2 linked regions of the Azospirillum brasilense genome follow. The protein of the gene in region 2 binds, or shares a complex with, the protein of the main gene of each other region. Links are inferred from orthologs where the notes say so. Each region holds a gene or a part of one and is shown on either strand. Other genes may lie near its edges.

Evidence for each region.
Region 1: the proteins of glnK (region 2) and AMK58_RS01320 are in contact, whole or in part, in a solved structure (PDB 2NS1), measured with the Escherichia coli proteins. The link is inferred for Azospirillum brasilense from one-to-one orthologs.

What each region holds. Positions count from the first base shown.
Region 1 is NZ_CP012914.1:278,053-286,971, forward strand. What follows is about bases 2,590-5,503. They hold AMK58_RS01320 (ammonium transporter), read left to right. Parts: upstream 2,590-3,345; coding sequence 3,346-4,662; downstream 4,663-5,503. Other genes in these bases: glgC (glucose-1-phosphate adenylyltransferase), read right to left, coding at 2,590-2,797; AMK58_RS01325 (class I SAM-dependent methyltransferase), read right to left, coding at 4,753-5,503. Outside these bases: glycogen synthase GlgA, read right to left, coding at 1-1,446; more of glgC, read right to left, coding at 1,526-2,589; more of AMK58_RS01325, read right to left, coding at 5,504-5,991; AMK58_RS01330 (AraC family transcriptional regulator), read right to left, coding at 6,078-6,929; AMK58_RS01335 (asparaginase), read right to left, coding at 6,986-8,086; AMK58_RS01340 (RNA methyltransferase), read left to right, coding at 8,215-8,799; AMK58_RS01345 (ChrR family anti-sigma-E factor), read right to left, coding at 8,828-8,919. UniProt on the Escherichia coli protein: Involved in the uptake of ammonium/ammonia (NH(4)(+)/NH(3)). Transport is electrogenic. Following sequestration of NH(4)(+) at the periplasmic face, NH(4)(+) is deprotonated and neutral NH(3) is transported into the cytoplasm.
Region 2 is NZ_CP012914.1:2,961,910-2,970,908, forward strand. Bases 2,188-5,181 are described here. They hold glnK (P-II family nitrogen regulator), read right to left. Parts: upstream 3,857-5,181; coding sequence 3,518-3,856; downstream 2,188-3,517. Other genes in these bases: AMK58_RS13695 (aminotransferase class I/II-fold pyridoxal phosphate-dependent enzyme), read right to left, coding at 2,188-3,166; AMK58_RS13705 (UbiH/UbiF/VisC/COQ6 family ubiquinone biosynthesis hydroxylase), read left to right, coding at 4,175-5,181. Also shown: AMK58_RS13690 (DNA translocase FtsK), read right to left, coding at 1-1,831; more of AMK58_RS13695, read right to left, coding at 1,934-2,187; more of AMK58_RS13705, read left to right, coding at 5,182-5,425; thpR (RNA 2',3'-cyclic phosphodiesterase), read right to left, coding at 5,630-6,166; AMK58_RS13715 (NADP(H)-dependent aldo-keto reductase), read right to left, coding at 6,183-7,226; AMK58_RS13720 (FIST signal transduction protein), read right to left, coding at 7,240-8,415; AMK58_RS13725 (arylesterase), read right to left, coding at 8,421-8,999. UniProt on the Escherichia coli protein: Involved in the regulation of nitrogen metabolism. Regulates the activity of its targets by protein-protein interaction in response to the nitrogen status of the cell.

The sequences.
Region 1 (8,919 bases), 2.7 Mb from region 2 along the record:
CAGCTCCATGTACTCCTCCGCCGGGCCGTGCCAGCCGAAGTCGCGGGTCATCGCGTGCTGCTGCAGGACGTGCCAGCGCTCGGGCTTGCGGTAGAGGGCGGCGGCGCGGCGCAGCGCCCAGGTCAGCTCCTGGGCGGTGGCGTTGACGAACTGGAAGCCCGTCGCGCTGCCGTCGTTCACCGCCGCCGGGTTGGCGTCCACGATGGTGTCGGCGAGGCCCCCGGTGCGGCGGACCAGCGGCAGGGTGCCGTACTTCAGCGCGTACATCTGGGTCAGGCCGCAGGGCTCCGACCGCGAGGGCACCAGGAACAGGTCGGCGCCGGCCTGGATGCGGTGGGACAAAGCCTCGTCGTAGCCGATGCGCACGCCGACCGACTTCGGGTACCAGGTGGCGAGATGGCGGAAGCCGGCCTCCAGAGCCGGTTCGCCGTTGCCGAGAACGGCGAGCTGGCCGCCCCAGGCGATCCATTGCGAGGCCGCCTCCAGCACCAGGTCCAGCCCCTTGTGACCGGTCAGGCGGCTGACCACCGCGGCCAGCGGGGCGTCCGCCCGGCGGTCCAGGCCGAAGGTCGCCTGGAGATCGGCCTTGCACAGGTCCTTGCCGCCGAGGTCCGCGGCGCCGTAGCGGGCGGCGATGTGCGCGTCGGTGGCGGGGTCCCAGATGTCGTAGTCCACGCCGTTGAGGATGCCGGTCAGCGCCTCGGCCCGGGTGGCGAGAAGCCCTTCGAGGCCGGCGCCGTGCTCCGCCGTCTGGATCTCGTGGGCATAGGTCGGGCTGACCGTGGTCAGGCGGTCGGAATAGAAGCAGCCGGCCTTGAGGAAACCGACGCCGCCGTAATACTCCACCCCGTCGATCCGGAAGGCGGCGGACGGCAGGCCGAGGTCGCTCATCATCCAGGCGCCGAACAGGCCCTGGTAGGCGATGTTGTGGATCGTCGTCACCGTGCCCGGCCGGAACGGCCCGGCGAAGCGGTCGGGGCGCAGCTCCAGATAGGCCGGGATCAGGCCGGTCTGCCAGTCGTGCCCGTGCAGCACGTCGGGACGCCACCAGGGATCGAGGCCGTCCTCCGCCGCGAAGCCCGCCGCGCACCAGGACAGGGCGGCGAAGCGTTCCGCGTTGTCCGGCCAGTCCTTGCCGTCCGGCCCCAGATAGGGGTTGCCGGGCCGGTCGTAGAGCGACGGCGCGTCCAGCACATAGGCCAGCACCCCGCCCGGCATCCGTCCGATCCGCAGCGTCGCCGGGGCGCCGCCGGGGAGGTCGGTGAGCGGATTGCCGACCGGCTGCAGGTCGGTCAGCCCGTTCAGCACCGCCGGATAGCCGGGCAGCAGCAGGCGGACCTCGGCTCCGGCGCGGTTCAGGGCGGGGGGCAGGGCGGCGGAAACGTCGGCCAGCCCGCCGGTCTTCACCAGGGGGTAGCATTCCGGCGTGACGAACAGGACGCGCATGGAGGCGGGGTCTTTCGGTTTCTTCTTGGTCTTGCTCACCGCCCCCTCGCCCCATGGGGGCGAAGGGGGATGGGAAGGGTCAGTCCTTGGGCAGGCGGTCGATCATGTCCTGGGTGATCAGGCAGACGCCGCCCTCGCTGCGGTGGAAGCGCTTGGCGTCCAGCTCCGGATCCTCGCCGACGACCAGCCCCTCGGGGATCACCACGCCGCGGTCGATCACCACCTTGGTCAGGCGGCAGTGGCGGCCGATGTCGCAATCCGGCAGGACCACCGCCTGATGCAGCTCGCTGAAGGAGTTGACGCGCACCTCGCTGAACAGCAGCGAGTTCTTCACCAGCGAGCCGGAGATGATGCAGCCGCCCGACACCAGGCTGTCCACCGCCATGCCGCGCCGGTTCTCGTCGTCGAAGACGAACTTCGCCGGGGGAAGCTGCTCCTGGTAGGTGAAGATCGGCCACTCGCGGTCGTACATGTTGAGCTGCGGCGTGACGTGGCAGAGGTCGAGGTTGGCCTCCCAATAGGCGTCGATGGTGCCGACGTCGCGCCAGTAGGGCTCGGACTCGTGGCCGTTCAGGATGGCCGAATCGGCGAAGTCGTGGGCCATCACCCGCGCCCCGCTCGTCACCAGATACGGGATGATGTCCTTGCCGAAGTCGCGCGACGAGCCGGGCTCGTTGAAGTCGCGCTCCAGCTGGTCGTAGAGGAACTGCGCGTTGAAGACGTAGATGCCCATGCTGGCCAGCGACTTGTCCGGGTTGCCCGGCATCGGGGGCGGGTCGGCGGGCTTCTCGACGAAGTCGATGACGCGCTGCGTCTCGTCCACATGCATCACGCCGAAGCCGGTGGCCTGGGCGCGCGGCACCTGGATGCAGGGGATCGTCACATCGGCCTTCTTGGCGATGTGGTCGAGCAGCAGCGCGCCGTAATCCATCTTGTAGATGTGGTCGCCGGCCAGGATCAGGATGTATTCCGGCTCATGGTCGCGCAGGATGTCCAGGTTCTGGTACACCGCGTCGGCGGTGCCCTGGTACCAGGCGGTCTCGCTGATGCGCTGCTGGGCCGGCAGCAGGTCGCAGAACTCGTTCATCTCGCCGCGGAAGAAGTTCCAGCCGCGCTGCAGGTGGCGCAGCAGGCTGTGCGACTTGTACTGGGTCAGCACGCCGATGCGGCGGAAGCCCGAATTGATGCAGTTCGACAGCGCGAAGTCGATGATCCGGAACTTGCCCCCGAAATAGGTGGCGGGCTTGGCGCGACGGTCGGTCAGCTGCTTCAGCCGGCTGCCCCGGCCACCGGCCAGGACGAGGGCCACGGCACGGCGCGGCGCCAACCGCAGATCCCGTTTGTCGAGCATGTGTCTCCCCTTTCGGTTCTCTTTTTTGCTGTCGGCCATCCGGAAGCGTCCGGCGGACCCATGTGGGCGGGGACCGCTTGTCCCCGGCCCCGTCCGGCTCCGCCGGTAGAGAGGGTGACCGTGCCACATTTCACGGGGGCGGGCCAATAGGCCGAGGGGAACAGGCCGGAAATAGAGGGGGCTGCCCAACGGCTGTGCGGAATTCGGGCGCATCATTGTGCATAAAAAACAGGCAAGCGCGCGGGAAACGAGCGTGCAGCGCCCGAACGGACAGCAATCGGCCCACAATCCATGGGCGAATCACGCTGTATTGCGGGGGGGTGGATGGGCCGAGTTTCTGCTTATTTTCTGGGCAATGCAGTCCGGCGACTCGGGTCCTATGCTGCTTTGCGGTCATCCGAAAGGCCGCAACCACCGCGATTCCTAGCCCTTTTGGGTTGGCACGCTTCTTGAAGACAAATCGGCGTACACGGCCCCCTCCCGCCGCCCCGTCTGTACCGGGGACGGGGCGAAACGGGCCAGAAGCATTCGAATAAAGAGGAGCCTCGATGAGCCGTCTCTTCACCCTCGCCGCGCCGACGATGGCGGCGATTCTGGGCTTGGCCGGTCTGCCTGCCGCCGCCCTCGCCCAGGAAGCGGCCGCCGCCGCGGCCGAACCCACCCTGAGCAGCGGCGACACGGCTTGGATGCTGGTCGCCACGGCGCTGGTTCTGTTCATGACCATCCCGGGTCTGGCTCTGTTCTACGGCGGCATGGTCCGCAAGATGAACGTGCTGTCGGTCGTGATGCAGAGCTTTGCGATCTGCTGCCTGGTCAGCATCCTGTGGTTCTTCGCCGGTTACAGCATCGCCTTTACCGAAGGCACCCCGTATTTCGGCAGCCTGTCCAAGTTCATGCTGGCCGGCATCACCAAGGACAGCCTGACGGGCGTCATTCCCGAGACGATCTTCGTCGTCTTCCAGATGACCTTCGCCATCATCACCCCGGCCCTGATCACCGGCGCCTTCGCCGACCGCATGAAGTTCTCCTCGATGCTGGTCTTCACGGGCCTGTGGTCGCTGATCGTCTACGCGCCGATCACCCACTGGGTCTGGGGTCCGGGCGGCTATCTGGCGGGTGACGGCGTGCTCGACTACGCCGGCGGCACCGTGGTGCACATCAACGCGGGCGTGGCCGGTCTGGTCGCCGCCATCGTGCTGGGCAAGCGCAAGGGCTATCCGAACGAGAACTTCGCTCCGCACAACCTGGTGCTCAGCCTGATCGGCGCCTCGATGCTGTGGGTCGGCTGGTTCGGCTTCAACGCGGGTTCCGCCGTGGCCGCCGACGGCCGTGCGGGCATGGCCATGCTGGTCACGCAGATCGCCGCCGCCACCGCCGCCATGTCCTGGCTGCTGGTCGAGTGGGCCACCAAGGGCAAGCCTTCGGTTCTCGGCATCATCTCCGGCGCCATCGCCGGTCTGGTCGCCATCACCCCGGCCTCGGGCTTCGTCGGTCCGACCGGCGCCCTGGTCATCGGTCTGGCCGCCGGCGTGATCTGCTACTGGGGCGCCACCGGCCTGAAGCGCGCCCTCGGCTATGACGACTCGCTGGACGCCTTCGGCGTGCACGGCGTGGGCGGCATCGTCGGCGCCATCCTGACCGGCGTCTTCGCCCAGGAAGCCATCGGCGGCACCGCCGGCGCCCTGGAAGGCAACGTCGGCCAGATCTGGACGCAGGTCTACGGCATTCTCGCCACCATCGTCTACTCGGCGGTCGGCTCCTTCATCATCCTGAAGGTCATCGACGTGGTGATGGGCCTGCGCGTCGACGAGGACGTCGAGCGCGACGGCCTGGACCTCGCCCTGCACGGCGAGACCATCCACTAAGCACCCTTTGCTGCCTGGTTGTTTCCTCCATGAACTTCCGCCGCCGGGTCGCCCGGCGGCGGATTTTTCATTTTGGAGACCGTGGACGGTTCAGCGGCGCAGATACATCTTGCCGACGCCGTTCAGCGCCGCGAAAAGCTGCGCGAATTGTGCCAGGAAGGCGTCCCAGGCCAGCGGCCCGGCCTTTCCCGTCACCGCTTGGTGGATGGCGCCCAGGCTGGCCCGCCCGTCCACCCGCGCCAGGATCGGCCCGGCCAGACGGGGCAGGGGCAGGGGGACGACGGCGCCCATCAGCTCGGCCTCCAGCACCCCGCCGGGGGGCAGTCCCTTGGCCACCGCGGCGCCGTCGAGGTCGCGCAGCACCGGCACCACCTCCGGCCCGTCGGGGCGGGCGACCGAACCCTCGGCGTCCTCAGGGCGGACGAGATAGGCGATGTGCTTGGTCATGCTGCCGGTGACCTGCTCGGCCCAGGCGGCGCGCTCCAGCCGCGACAGCCCGTCGAGCCGCTTCAGCACGCGGGGGTCCTTCACCCAGACGGCGGGGTCGTAGCGGTAGGGGTCGACCAGCGCGGCGATGGCCAGCCCGCCCGCCGCGGCCAGCTCCGCCAGCTCCGGTACGGTGAAGGGCCGGTCGCAGGAGTGCAGCAGCAGGTCGTAGAGGTCGGCGTCGGCCTGTTTGTGGTCGTTGATGAAGGGGTTGCGCAGCAGCCAGTTGGACGTCGGCAGGCGTTCGATCAGCCGGCGGGCCAGCGCCACCTGCTCCTTCGGCGGCAGGTCCTTGGTGATGGTGCGCAGCGCCGCCTGCATGGGGTAGACGCCGGTGCGTCCGTACGGCGCGTAGACCATCAGCCCGATCCCGCCGCCCGGCTTCAGCGCCCCGGCCAGCGAGCGGACGCCCGCCGCCGGCTCGTCCAGATGGTGCAGCACGCCGCAGCAGTCGATGTAGTCGAACGGTCCCCCTTCCTCCAGCAGCCCGCCGAGGTCGAGCAGCGAGCCGCGGCGGAAGTCTATGTTGGTCAGCCCGCGCGCCTGGGCCCGCGCCTCGGCGACCGCCCGCGCGGCGTCGGAGAGGTCGAGATAGGTGACGCGGCCCGGATTGCCGGCGTCGGCCATCTGCTGGGCGATCATGATCGTCCCGTCGCCGGTCCCGCCGCCGGCCACCAGCACCCTGAGGGGCCTGGCGTGGTCGAGGCGCCCGCCGAAGACGTTGTGGTTCACCTCGTCCAGATGGCTGGGCGACCCGGTGATCAGGCGCTTTTTCTCGTCGGCGGGGTTGCGCGCGGGATAGGGGAAGGCTTCGTACTGGGCGCGCAGGGTGTCGATGCTCATGGATCGGGCAACCGGTCAGGTGGACGGGTGCCGGACCATACCATCATCGCAGGGACGGGTGGGGAGGAAGGCCTCCCCACCGCCTCTCACGCCAAAGGCAAACGGATCTCGGTCAGCCACTCTTCCGGGGGCAGCTTGCGGCAGTCGTTCAGATACTCCTCGACGCAGGGGCGGTCGGCCGGCGCGTGGCCGCTCGACGGCAGCCAGTCGCGGTAGAGCCAACGGTAGGGGCGTTCCAACTCCGCGTAGGGGCCCTTGTGGATCAGAACGGCGTGCCGGCCGCCGGGGATGTCGAGCGCGCGGACCGTTCCGTCCTCGGGGATCGGTCCGTCGACCAGCAACGCGGCCTCGGAGCGGAGGCGGTCCGCCGGAACTGATTCCGGGTCGTCGTAATAAAGGGCGAAGGACCGCGTGTCCGGTCCCACGAGGCCGCGGCCTGCGGCCCAGGCGTACAGCCGCTCGAAGGTCGTGCCGATATCCATGTAGGGGCCTTGGTGAGCCATGGCGGCCACGCGCAGCGGCGGCAGATCGCGGATGGTGACGTCGTGCATGTTTCGCTCCTCGTCCGGTGGTTGGTCGGGTGGAGGAACCAGACGGCCTTGCCGCCGGTAGGCACCGGGGCTCAAGCCGTAGACCTGCCCGAAGGCGCGGGTGAACGCCTCCACGCTGCCATAGCCGGCCCGCCGTGCGACCTGCGCCACGCCGTCGCCGCCCCGCACCAGATCCCCCGCGGCACGGTGCAGACGCAGCCGACGCAGCGTGTCCGCCGCCGTTTCCCCCGCCATGGCGCGGTAGATGCGGTGGAAATGGTGGGGCGAGAAGCAGGCGACGGCGGCCAGCCGTTCCAGCTCCAGCGTCTCGTCCAGATGGGCGGCGATGTGGTCGATGACACGCTCGATGCGGCGGCCGTAGTCCAGCAGGGTGTCGGGCTTGGTCATGAGTCCTCCATGCCCGACACCCTAGCCGAGGGCCGCTTGATCGCGCTTGCGGACCTTCAGCCCTCCGCCGGGCGGACCACGCCGACCTCCAGGCCGTTGCGGTTGGTCACCGGCTGGTTGATGAGCTGGCCGGCTCGCCTCCATTGCTCGTCCGACAGGACCTTGGTGGCGCGGATCAGGGCGGCCAGGGCGACCTCGCGGGCGCGCGGGGTGCCGTCGTCGATCTTCAGGGCGATGCCCAGCCCCTGCTTGGGCAGGACGGCGCAGCCTACGCCCTCGGCCCCGCCCTTGACCAGCACCAAGCCGCCCGCCGCCTGCATCATGCCGGTGTCGAAGCTGTCCTTGCCGGCGATCAGGTGTGGGTGCGACCGCCAGGCGCGGCGGATGCGGGCCACCGCCTCGGCGCGGGAATCGGGCAGGTCCTTGGGGTCGCCGATGCGGGCCATGGCGTAGGCGATGGCGCCCAGCGGGATGCCGATGGTCGGGATGGCGCAGCCGTCGACGCCCCAGGGGGCCTGCGACAGGTCCTGGCCGGTCATCTGCTCCATCACGCCGAGGATGCGCTGCTGCACCGGATGGTCGAAGCGGACATAGCCCTTGGTCGGCTCGCCCTTGTGCAGGGCGGTGGTCAGGAAGCCGGCGTGCTTGCCGGAGCAGTTGTTGTGGAAGGCGGTCGGCGTCTCGCCGTGGCGGATCATCTCGTGGGCGGTCTCGGTGTCGGTCGGCAGATGCGCCCCGCACTCGTAATCGCCCACGGTCAGGCCGATGCGCTTGATCCAGGCCTCCGCGATGCGGGTGTGGCGGATCTCCCCGTGGTGGGAGGAACAGGCCAGCGCCAGCTCCTGGTCGCCCAGCTCGTAGGCGTCGAGCGCGCCCGTCTCGACCAGCGGGATCGCCTGGATCGCCTTGATGGCGGAGCGCGGGTAGACCGGCGCCTGGATGTCGCCCCACTGGGCCAGCACACGCCCGTCGGAATCGACGATGCAGGCGCGCCCGCGATGGACGGATTCCACCATGCCGCCGCGCGTCACCTCGACGAGGATCGGCGCCTCCGGCGGTCCGGACAGGTCGGCGTGCCCCTCGGCGGGGTGGTTATGGTCGGCGTGGCCGTGGTGGTCACCGTGGCCGCCGCAGCAGGAGGAATGGTCGTGGCTCATGGGTGGAGAGCTTGCCTCTCTCCGGGTCGCGAGGCAAGGTGTCGCACCGTCGGACCCGCCGGATCATGGCCGATTCGCGGCCGATCCGCCGTGTATGCGGGCCGAAACTACGAGTGATTGTGCAAGCCATGCGTGGATACTTCGCCATCGGGGTGGAGCGGATCAGCAAGCCGGGCAACGTCGGCAACCTGATGCGCTCCGCCCACGCCTTCGGCGCCTCCTTCTTCTTCGCCATCGACCCGGAACCCGACCTGCACGAGGCCCACATCGTCGACACCTCGGGTGCCACGGAGCATCTGCCGCTCTACGTCTACGACCGGGTGGCCGATCTGGCCCTGCCCAAGGACTGCCAGCTCGTCGGGGTGGAGCTGACCGAGGACGCGGTGGAACTGCCCAGCTTCCGCCACCCGACCCGCGCCGCCTATGTGCTGGGGCCGGAGCGCGGCAGCCTGTCCGAGCCGCTGCTGGAGCGCTGCGACTTCACGGTGAAGATCCCGATGAAGTTTTGCATCAACGTCGGGGTGGCCGGCGCGCTGGTGATGTACGACCGGATGATCAGCCTGGGCCGCTTCGCCGAACGCCCGGTGCGCGTCGGCGGCCCGACCGAGCCGCTGCGCGATCACCAGCACGGCCGCCAGATCATGCGCAACCCGGAGCGCCGCCGCCGCATGCGCGGCATCCAGAAGCCCGTGATCGTCAGCGACGATGACTGACGCCGTCCGCGACGAGGGGTGATCCGGCTCAGAACTTCACAAACGGGTTGAGGATTAGCCCCAGCGCGCCGGTGAAATGAAGTGGCGCGTCGGTCACCGCCAGACACAGGCAGCCCTCCT
Region 2 (8,999 bases):
GCTTGCCGGTGTCGGGGTCGAAGCCGGTCTGGACGCGGCGGGTCAGCAGTTCACCATCGGCGCGGGCCTCGCGCAGGCGGGCGTTGTAGCCCTCGATGTTGCGCACGCCCAGCTTGGACATGTTGCGGTAGCGGTCCTCCATCTCCCGCACGGTCCATTTCAGGGCGACCACCGCCTTCTTCGGGTCGGTGACGACCGGCGTCAGCAGATGGGGGATGCCCTCATAGACCGACAGCTCCAGCATCTTGGGGTCGATCATGATGAAGCGGCAGCGGTCGGGCGGCAGGCGGTAGAGCAGCGACAGGATCATCGTGTTGATCGCCACCGACTTGCCCGAGCCCGTGGTGCCGGCGACCAGCAGGTGCGGGAAGCGGGCGAGGTCGGCCACCACCGACTGGCCACCGATGTCCTTGCCGAGCGCCAGCAGCAGCTTGCCCGCCGTCTTGTCGAAGACGTCGCCGGCCAGCAGTTCGCGCAGCAGCACCGTCTCGCGCTTGGCGTTGGGCAGTTCGATGCCGATGACGTTGCGGCCCGGCACCACGGCGACGCGGACCGACACCGCGCTCATCGAGCGGGCGATGTCGTCGGCCAGGCCGATGACGCGGGACGACTTGGTGCCGGGGGCCGGCTCCAGCTCGTAGAGGGTGACGACCGGGCCGGGATGGACCTTCTGCACCTCGCCACGCACGCCGAAATCGGACAGCACGCCTTCCAGCTTCACCGCGTTCTCGCGCAGCGCCGCCTCGTCCACCTTCTCGCCGCGCACGCTGGTCGGGACGATCTGGAGCAGGTCGAGCGGCGGCAGCTCGTAGCCATCCGCCTCCTCCAGATTGAGGGCAGCCTGTTTGGACGGGCGCCCCTGGTCGGCGGCCTTCGTCTTGCCTCCGGCGGGCGAGGTGACCACCGGAACGGCGCGGGTCTTGGCCTCCACGCGCGGCTCGACGCTGATGGAGTCGGACAGCCGGCCGCGCGGCGCGGCGCGCAGGGTGATGGCGCCGCCGTCCTCGTCGGGCGTGTCGTCGAGAGTCGGGGCGGCGGTCGTCTTTTCCGCGGTGGCGAGGCTGGGCTCCCGCCGCAACAGGCCGCCGGTCTGGCGGGCGGCGCTGCGGGCGGCCTCCGCGCCCTTGTCGCGCACGAAGGACAAGCCGGTCCGCGCGCCCCGCCCGAGGCGGGCGAGGCCGGCGGCGGTCTCGCGCAGGCTGGCCGCCCATTCGCGGATCGACAGGCCCATGGCGACGAACAGAATCAGCCCGCCGGCCACCCCGGCCACGGTGCCGACCAGCGGATTGCCCGGGCTGCCGAAGAGCAGCCTGCTGACCCCGTCGAGAAGCAAGCCGCCGAAGCTGCCGCCCGGACGGCTCTTCAGCGGGTCCTCGCTTCCCGTCCCCATCCCGGCCAGGAACATGGCGACCATGAGCACGCCCCACACCGCCAGGACGCTGCGGAACAGCGGGTGGCGCACGCTCTTCTGCAAGCTGAGCCGCCAGCCCCACATCATCGGGACCAGCGCCAGCAGATAAGCCGCCCAGCCCAGCGACTGGATCAGGACGTCGGCCAAGTGGGCGCCGAACCGGCCGAACAGGTTGTGGATGTGGACGTCCGCCGCCGGAACCGCGTTCCAGGACGGGTCGGCCGGGTTGTAGCTGCCCAGGATGACCATCAGCACCAGACCGACCACGCCCAGCGCGAAGCCCGCCATCTCGCGCGCCCGCGCCACCACGAAGGCGCGCGTGGCGGGCGAGAAGAAGGGCGGCTTCTCCGTCCGTGCTCCGGCGGGCCGCGCTCCGGCGCTTTTGCCGCTTCCGCTGCGGGGGCTTGCGGGTCGTGCCATGGGCAGAAGGTCCTCAAGAACGTGCTGAACCGGACCCGTCCTTCGGGGGCGAAAGACCGGGGTAACGTGAGCCGAACCGGGTTGGGCCGAACCGGGCGGCCCTTATCCCAGAATGCGGGCGATGGTGCCGCAGGCGTGGGCGACCGTCTCGGCGTCGTTCACCAGCGCGATGCGGATGAAGGGCGCGCCGGGATTGGCCTCGCCGGGGTTGCAGCGGGTCAGGTAGGCGCCGGGCAGCACGCGGATGCCGCCCTCCGCCCACAGGCGGCGCGTCGCCTCCTCGCCGTCGCCGACCTCCAGCCACAGGAAGAAGCCGCCGTCAGGCCGATAGTAGCCGTAGCGCCCCTTCAGCGAAGCCTCCGCCGCGTCGAACTTGGCGCGGTAGAGCGCGCGGTTCTCCTCGACATGGGCCTCGTCCCGCCACAGGGCGGCGCTGGCCGCCAGCACCGGCAGCGGCATCCCGGCGTTGGAGTAGCTGCGCAGGCGGGTGAAGCGGGACATCAGCTCCGGATCGCCGGCCACAAAGCCCGAGCGCAGCCCGGCGGCGCTCGACCGCTTGGACAGGGAATGGAAGACCAGGATGTTCGCCCAGGGCTTCCCGTCATGGGCCAGCCCCGACGCGACCTGGAGCGCGCCGACCGGGGGCTTGTCCAAGTAGATCTCGGCGTAGCACTCGTCCACCGCCAGGATGAAGCCGTAGCGGCGCGCCAGCCCGATCGCCCGCTCCAGATAGGCGGCGTCGGCCGCCGCCCCCTGTGGGTTGGCCGGAGTGCAGAGGTAGAACAGCGCCGTGCGCTCCAGCAGCTCCGGCGTCAGCGCGTCGAGGTCGGGCAGGAAGCCGGTCTCGCGGGTGGAGGGCAGGAACACCGACTCCGCCCCCGCCAGCAGGGCCGCTCCCTCGTAGGGCGCGTAGAAGGGGTTGGGCATCAGCACCGCCGGCTGACGGCCCGCCTTGCTCGGCGGCACGGCCAGCAGGGCGAGGAGGAACAGCGCCTCGCGCGTGCCGGACACCGGCAGGACCGACTTTTCGGCATCGAAGAGCCCGTCGGGCAGGGCGTAGCGGCGGGCCAGCCAGGCGCCCACCGCCTCGCGGAACTCCGGCGTGCCGCCGACCGGCGGGTATTTGCCCCACAGATGGGCGTTGGCGCGCAGCGTCTCGTCGATGATGGCCGGCGGCTGGTGCTGCGGCTCGCCCACCGACATCATGATCGGCTCGGCGTTGGCGCGCGGCGTCACTCCGGACAGCAGAGCCGCCAGCCGGGTGAAGGGGTAGTCCGACAGCCGGTCGAGCCGGTCGTTGACGAGAGCGAAGGTGCCGAGGTCCGGGAGCGACATGCCGCCGAGAATCCTTTCCATGAGGACGGCCCGAAAAGGCCGGGCCGGCCCCGAGGGGCACGGCCCGTCAGGGGCCTCTGGGGGCCTCTGCCCGATACGAAACGGAAACGATCCTACCGGCGGTGGAGTCCCGGCACAAGGGCACAAAACCGGACGAAGCCCGGTCAAGGGAAAGCATACGCCACCCGTTCCGGCGGCCTCGGCGCCGCAGCGAAAAGACTGGCGCGCCCGGCCTCAAGTCACCGGGCAGATCATCGATGCCCTGCGGCAAGAAAAAGCGGACGAGCCTTCCCCCCTTGCGGGAGGGGCCGGGCGATGACGCCCCGCCCTGTCCGCTTCCTCCAGGACGCCTCAGAGAGCTTCGGTGTTGGTCTCGCCGGTGCGGATGCGCACGGCCTGGGCGATGTCCAGAACGAAGATCTTGCCGTCGCCGATGCGGCCGGTGTTGGCGGCCTTCTGGATCGCCTCGACCACCTGCTCGTACTGGTCGTCGGACACCGCGACCTCGACCTTCACCTTGGGCAGGAAGCTCACGGAATACTCGGCGCCGCGGTAGATCTCGGTCTGACCCTTCTGGCGTCCGAAGCCCTTCACCTCGCTCACCGTCAGGCCCTGAATCCCGAGCGACGTCAGCGCCTCGCGCACTTCGTCGAGCTTGAACGGCTTGATGATGGCCATAACCAGTTTCATGTGGCTTCCCCTTGGTATGCGTGTTTGCGGGCCCCTGCGGTCGCCCGGTCCCCCCTCGGCCGATCCCGCCGTGGCGGCGGGTTTTCCGAACGTGACTCGAGCGTGTTCGCCTCGACCATAAAAAGCAATGTCTTCAAAAATCGTGCCGGTTGCAGAATCGGTCCTTTTCAGCGGTTTTCGGCTGTTTCGCCGATCGATTGGGCAGGTCATGCCTAATAATTACGCAATTCGGGGGCCGCGACGCAGCGCCGCTGGACATCCGGACCAAGCGGAACGATTGTTCGTACCCGTCTACACTGATCGAAGGGCAGCGCCATCATGACCGAATCGGGCACCACCGCAGCGCAGGAGATCACGACCGACGTCGTCGTGTTGGGCGGCGGACTGGCCGGACTCAGCATGGCGGCGGCCCTGGCCACCGCGGGCGTGCCGGTCGTCTGCATCGACCGCGACAGCCCGGACCGGCAGGCGGGGGACGAGTTCGACATCCGCACGACGGCGGTCGCCTACGCCTCGATGAAGGTGCTGGAGGGGGCGGGCGTGTGGAAGCACATGGAGCCCTACGCCGGCCCGATCCTCGACATCCGGGTGGCCGACCAGTTCTCGCCCCTGTTCGTCCATTACGACCACACGGAGCTGACCTGGGACGGCAAGAACCAGCCCTTCGGCTGGATTCTCGACAACAAGGACATGCGCCGCGCCCTGTTCGCCCGCGCCAAGGAGCTGCCCGGCCTGCACCATCTGGCCCCGGCCCAGGCGGTGTCGATCGAGCGCAGCCGCGCCGGCGCCACGGTGACGCTGGCCGATGGGCGGGTGGTCAAGGCGCGGCTGGTGGTCGGGGCCGACGGCCGCCGCTCGCTGGCGCGGGAGAGCGCCGGGATCAAGCTGCGCACCTGGGCCTACGACCAGACCGCGATCATCTGCACGATCCGCCATTCGGAGCCGCACAACGGCGTGGCCGTGGAGCATTTCCTGCCCAACGGCCCCTTCGCCGTGCTGCCGATGACCGAGAACCGCTCTTCCATCGTGTGGAGCGAGAAGCGGTCGCTGGTCGACATGTATCTGAAGCTGCCCGAGGACCAGTTCATCGACGAGCTGACCCGCCGGTCGGGCGGCTATCTGGGCGACATCGAGCTGGTGACCCGGCGCGACGCTTGGCCGCTGTCGGTCCTGCTGGCCGAGCGCTTCATCGCCGAGCGCGTCGCCCTGATCGGCGAGGCGGCCCACGCCATCCACCCCATCGCCGGGCAGGGGCTGAACCTGGGGCTGCGCGACGTGGCGGCGCTCGCCGAGGTGATCGTGGACGCCCACCGGCTGGGGCTGGACGTCGGCTCGCCGGAGGTGCTGGCGCGCTTCCAGCGCTGGCGCCGCTTCGACACGGTGCTGCTGGCCGTGGTCTGCGACGGTCTGGTGCACCTGTTCTCGAACAACATCCCGCCGATCAAGCTGGCCCGCGACGTCGGCATGGCCGTCGTCAACCGCCTGCCGCCGCTGAAGCGCTTCTTCATGCGGCACGCGATGGGCGTGGTCGGCGAGCTGCCGCGGATGATCAAGGGCGCGCCGCTGTAAGAGCGGTTGAATTCTCGGGAGACAACAAGGTCTTCACGGATTTCTCGGATTTAAGCACGGATTACACGGATTTTTATATGGTCTTGCTCAGTGCCTGCTGATCGAGAAGGCACGCGCTGAAGCACGAACAAAAGAAATCCGTGTAATCCGTGTCAAAATCCGTGCAATCCGTGAAGACCCTGTTGCCCGACAAGACTTCCGAACTTATCCCAACCCGTATTCCGACAGCGCCTCGTACACCGCGGCCCCCTTGCCCAGGTGGCTGCGGTAGAGCGTGAAGTGATCCACCCGGATCGGACCGGCGCGGAACATCCCGCGTTCCTCGACGAAGCGCCCGATCCGGTCCTTCGACGCGTCCTTCAACCGGGCAAGCGTGACGTGGGGCGAGAATTTGCGCTCCTCCGCCGGCAGGCCGCAGCGGACCAGCGCCGACTCGACCTTGGACTGGAGGTGCGACAAGGCGTCGCTGCGCTCCACCCCGGCCCAGAGGACGCGGGCGTTGCGGCCGCTGCCGTACACGCCCACGCCGTCCAGAACCAGATCGAAGGCCGGCGCCGCGATCTGCGCCAGCGACTCGTCGATCTCCGCCGCCTGATCCTCCGGCACCTCCCCGATGAAGCGGAGCGTCAGGTGCAGGTTGTCCGCGTCGGTCCAGCGGGCGCCGGGCACGCCGCCGCCCAGCCCCGCCAGACGCCGGCGCACATCCTCCGGAAAATCGAGGGCGACGAAGAGACGGATCATTGGCTTTCCGGAACGGTTACGGGCAGGGGTCGGGATAGCGGGCGTTGACCGCCTCGATGTCCTTCATCACCTCGTCCGACAGCGTGACGTCCACCGCCGCGATGTTGGACTTCAGGTCCTCCAGGGTCGTCGCGCCGATCAGCGAGGACGCCACGAAGGGCTGATGCAGGGTGAAGGCGATGGCCATCTGCGTCGGCGACAGGCCGTGGCGCCGGGCGGCGTCCAGATACTCGCGGGTCGCCGCGTCGGCGTTGACGGTGGCGTAGCGCGACTTGCGGTGATCCAGCGCGCGGCGGGTGCCGGCGGGGACGGCGCCGTCCAGATACTTGCCGGTCAGCGTGCCGGCGGCCAGCGGCGAATAGGCGAGAAGCCCGACATCCTCGCGCAGAGACACCTCGGCCAGACCCTGCTCGAAGGTCCGGTTCAGCAGGCTGTAGGCGTTCTGGATCGAGGCGATGCGCGGCAGGCCCTTGTCCTCCGCCAGCTTGAGGAACTGCATAACCCCCCAAGGCGACTCGTTCGACACGCCGATGTGGCGGACCTTGCCGGATGTCACCAGATCGTCGAGCGCCGACAAAGTCTCTTCGATGGGCGTCCCATCCTTCTCCGGCCGATGGACGTAGTTGCGCGCGCCGAAACGGTTGGTCGAGCGGTCGGGCCAATGGAGCTGGTACAGGTCGATGTAGTCGGTCTGGAGCCGGCGCAGGCTGGCCTCGACCGCCGCGAAGATGTTGGCGCGGTCGAGCTTCGCCTCGCCGTTGCGCACCCAGGCGAAGCCGCCGTCGGTGGCGCCGACGACCTTGCTCGCCAGGATCACTTGGTCGCGCTTGCCGTTCGCCTTGAACCAGGTGCCGATCACCTCTTCCGTACGTCCGTACGTGTCGGCGGTCGGGGGGATGGCGTACATCTCCGCCGTGTCCCAGAAGTTCACGCCCTCGCCGAGCGCGTAATCCATCTGGGCGTGGCCTTCGGCCTCGCTGTTCTGGCGGCCCCAGGTCATGGTGCCCAGGCCGATGGCGCTGACCGACAGGCCGGTGCGGCCGAGCGGACGGTATTGCATTTGGTTATGGTCCTTAAAGGAACAGGGTGAGCACGCCCGTGTATCCGTACAGGCGGGCGTTGGAGATCTCGCCGCTGGCGAAGAATCCGGCCAGCGGGATGTCGCCGAAGGTTTCGCGGATCAGCGCCAGTTCCTGGCTGCCCTCGCCGAACAGGCTGGGGCCGCGGGCGATGCAGCTGACGTAGAGGGCGCCCTTCGGGGTGGTCTTCACGCGCTTCTTCAGATTGGCCAGCATGCGGCGCATGTCCGACTCGGCGCTCTGCTGGTCGCGGCGGGTGAACAGGATGGGCTGGCCGCTCTGCACATGGTGGGCTACGGCGATCCAGCCGGCGCGCGGGTCGATGGCGATCAGGTCGCGGACCAGATAGTCCGCCGTGTCGCTCCCGGCGATGGGCAGGCCGGCGAAGATGTAGCCGGACACCCGCTTGAGATCGCGGGCCAGCAACTCGCCGATGTCCTCCTTAAAGACCTCCAGCGCCGGGCGCCCGTCGATCTCCAGGACGACGTTGTCCTCCGCCGCCGTGATGGTGCGCACCGGGCCGATGGGCGTGCAGCCCTGGCTGAGGCCGGTGGCGACCGGCACCTGCGGCGCGAACAGCACGCCCGACACGCCGCCGTCGGCCACCGGCCCGCCGACCATCGTGGCGGTGTTGCCGGGGATGGTGAATTGCGGGAACTCCGACCGCGAGGCCGACAGGCCGCCAACCAGGAAGGCCCCGGTTGATTCCGCCAGCGAAACGACCAGCCCGGCCAAGTCCTGGTGGCGCGGGTCGGCGTGGGCGAGCGCCAGCATGGCGCCGTGCTTGTCCAGCCAGCCGCCGGCCATGCGGCGCAGCGGCTCCATGTCGCCCGAGACCACCGGGAACAGACGGAAGCCCTCCGGCGGCAGGCGGGCCACCATCACGGCGATGCCCGGCTTGTCGAAGATTTCCTCGTCGTTGGCGCAAACGCCGATGCCGACCGTGCCCACCCAGTCGCGGATGCCGGTGACGCCGCGCAGCAGGGTGACCATGCTGGTGGCGTGTTCGGCCAGCGCGTCGGTGATGTAGAGGAAGCCGAGGTTGCAGCCCTCCACCGCGCCGAGCTCGTCCAGGCAGGATTTGACGACGGCGCCCCATTCGGTGCCGGTGGCCGATGCGGCCTTGAAGCAGGTCTCGGTGGTGGCGGTGTCGCCGGCCAGGGTCGCCATGGGTGTCAGTCTCCGCTTTTGGCGATGCCGTCCAGAAGGCGGGCGACGTGGGGCGTGATGCGCTCCACGATCACCTTCACGCCGGCCGCGTTGGGATGGATGCCGTCGGGCTGGTTCAGCACGGCGTCAGCCGCCACGCCGTCCAGGAAGAACGGGTAGAGCTGTACGTCGTACGCCTTCGCCAGCTCCGGGTAGATGGCGTTGAAGCGCTCCACATACGCGCGGCCCAGGCTAGGCGACGCGTACATGCCGGCCAGCAGCACGGGCAGCTTTTCGCCGGTCAGCCGCTTCAGGATGGCGTCGAGGTTGGCGCGCGCCGCGCCGGGGTCGAGCCCGCGCAGCATGTCGTTCGCCCCCAGCTCCACCAGCACGGCGTCCGGCTTGTCGGCCAGCGCCCAGTCGAGCCGCGACAGCCCGCCCGCCGTGGTGTCGCCCGACACGCCGGCGTTGACGACGGTCACGTCGTAGCCCTTCGCCCGCAATGCCGCCTGCAACTGCACCGTGAAGGCCTGCGGTTCGGGAAGGCCGTAGCCGGCGGTCAGGCTGTCGCCGAGCGCCAGCAGGGTGTAAGGCCCCTTCCCCGC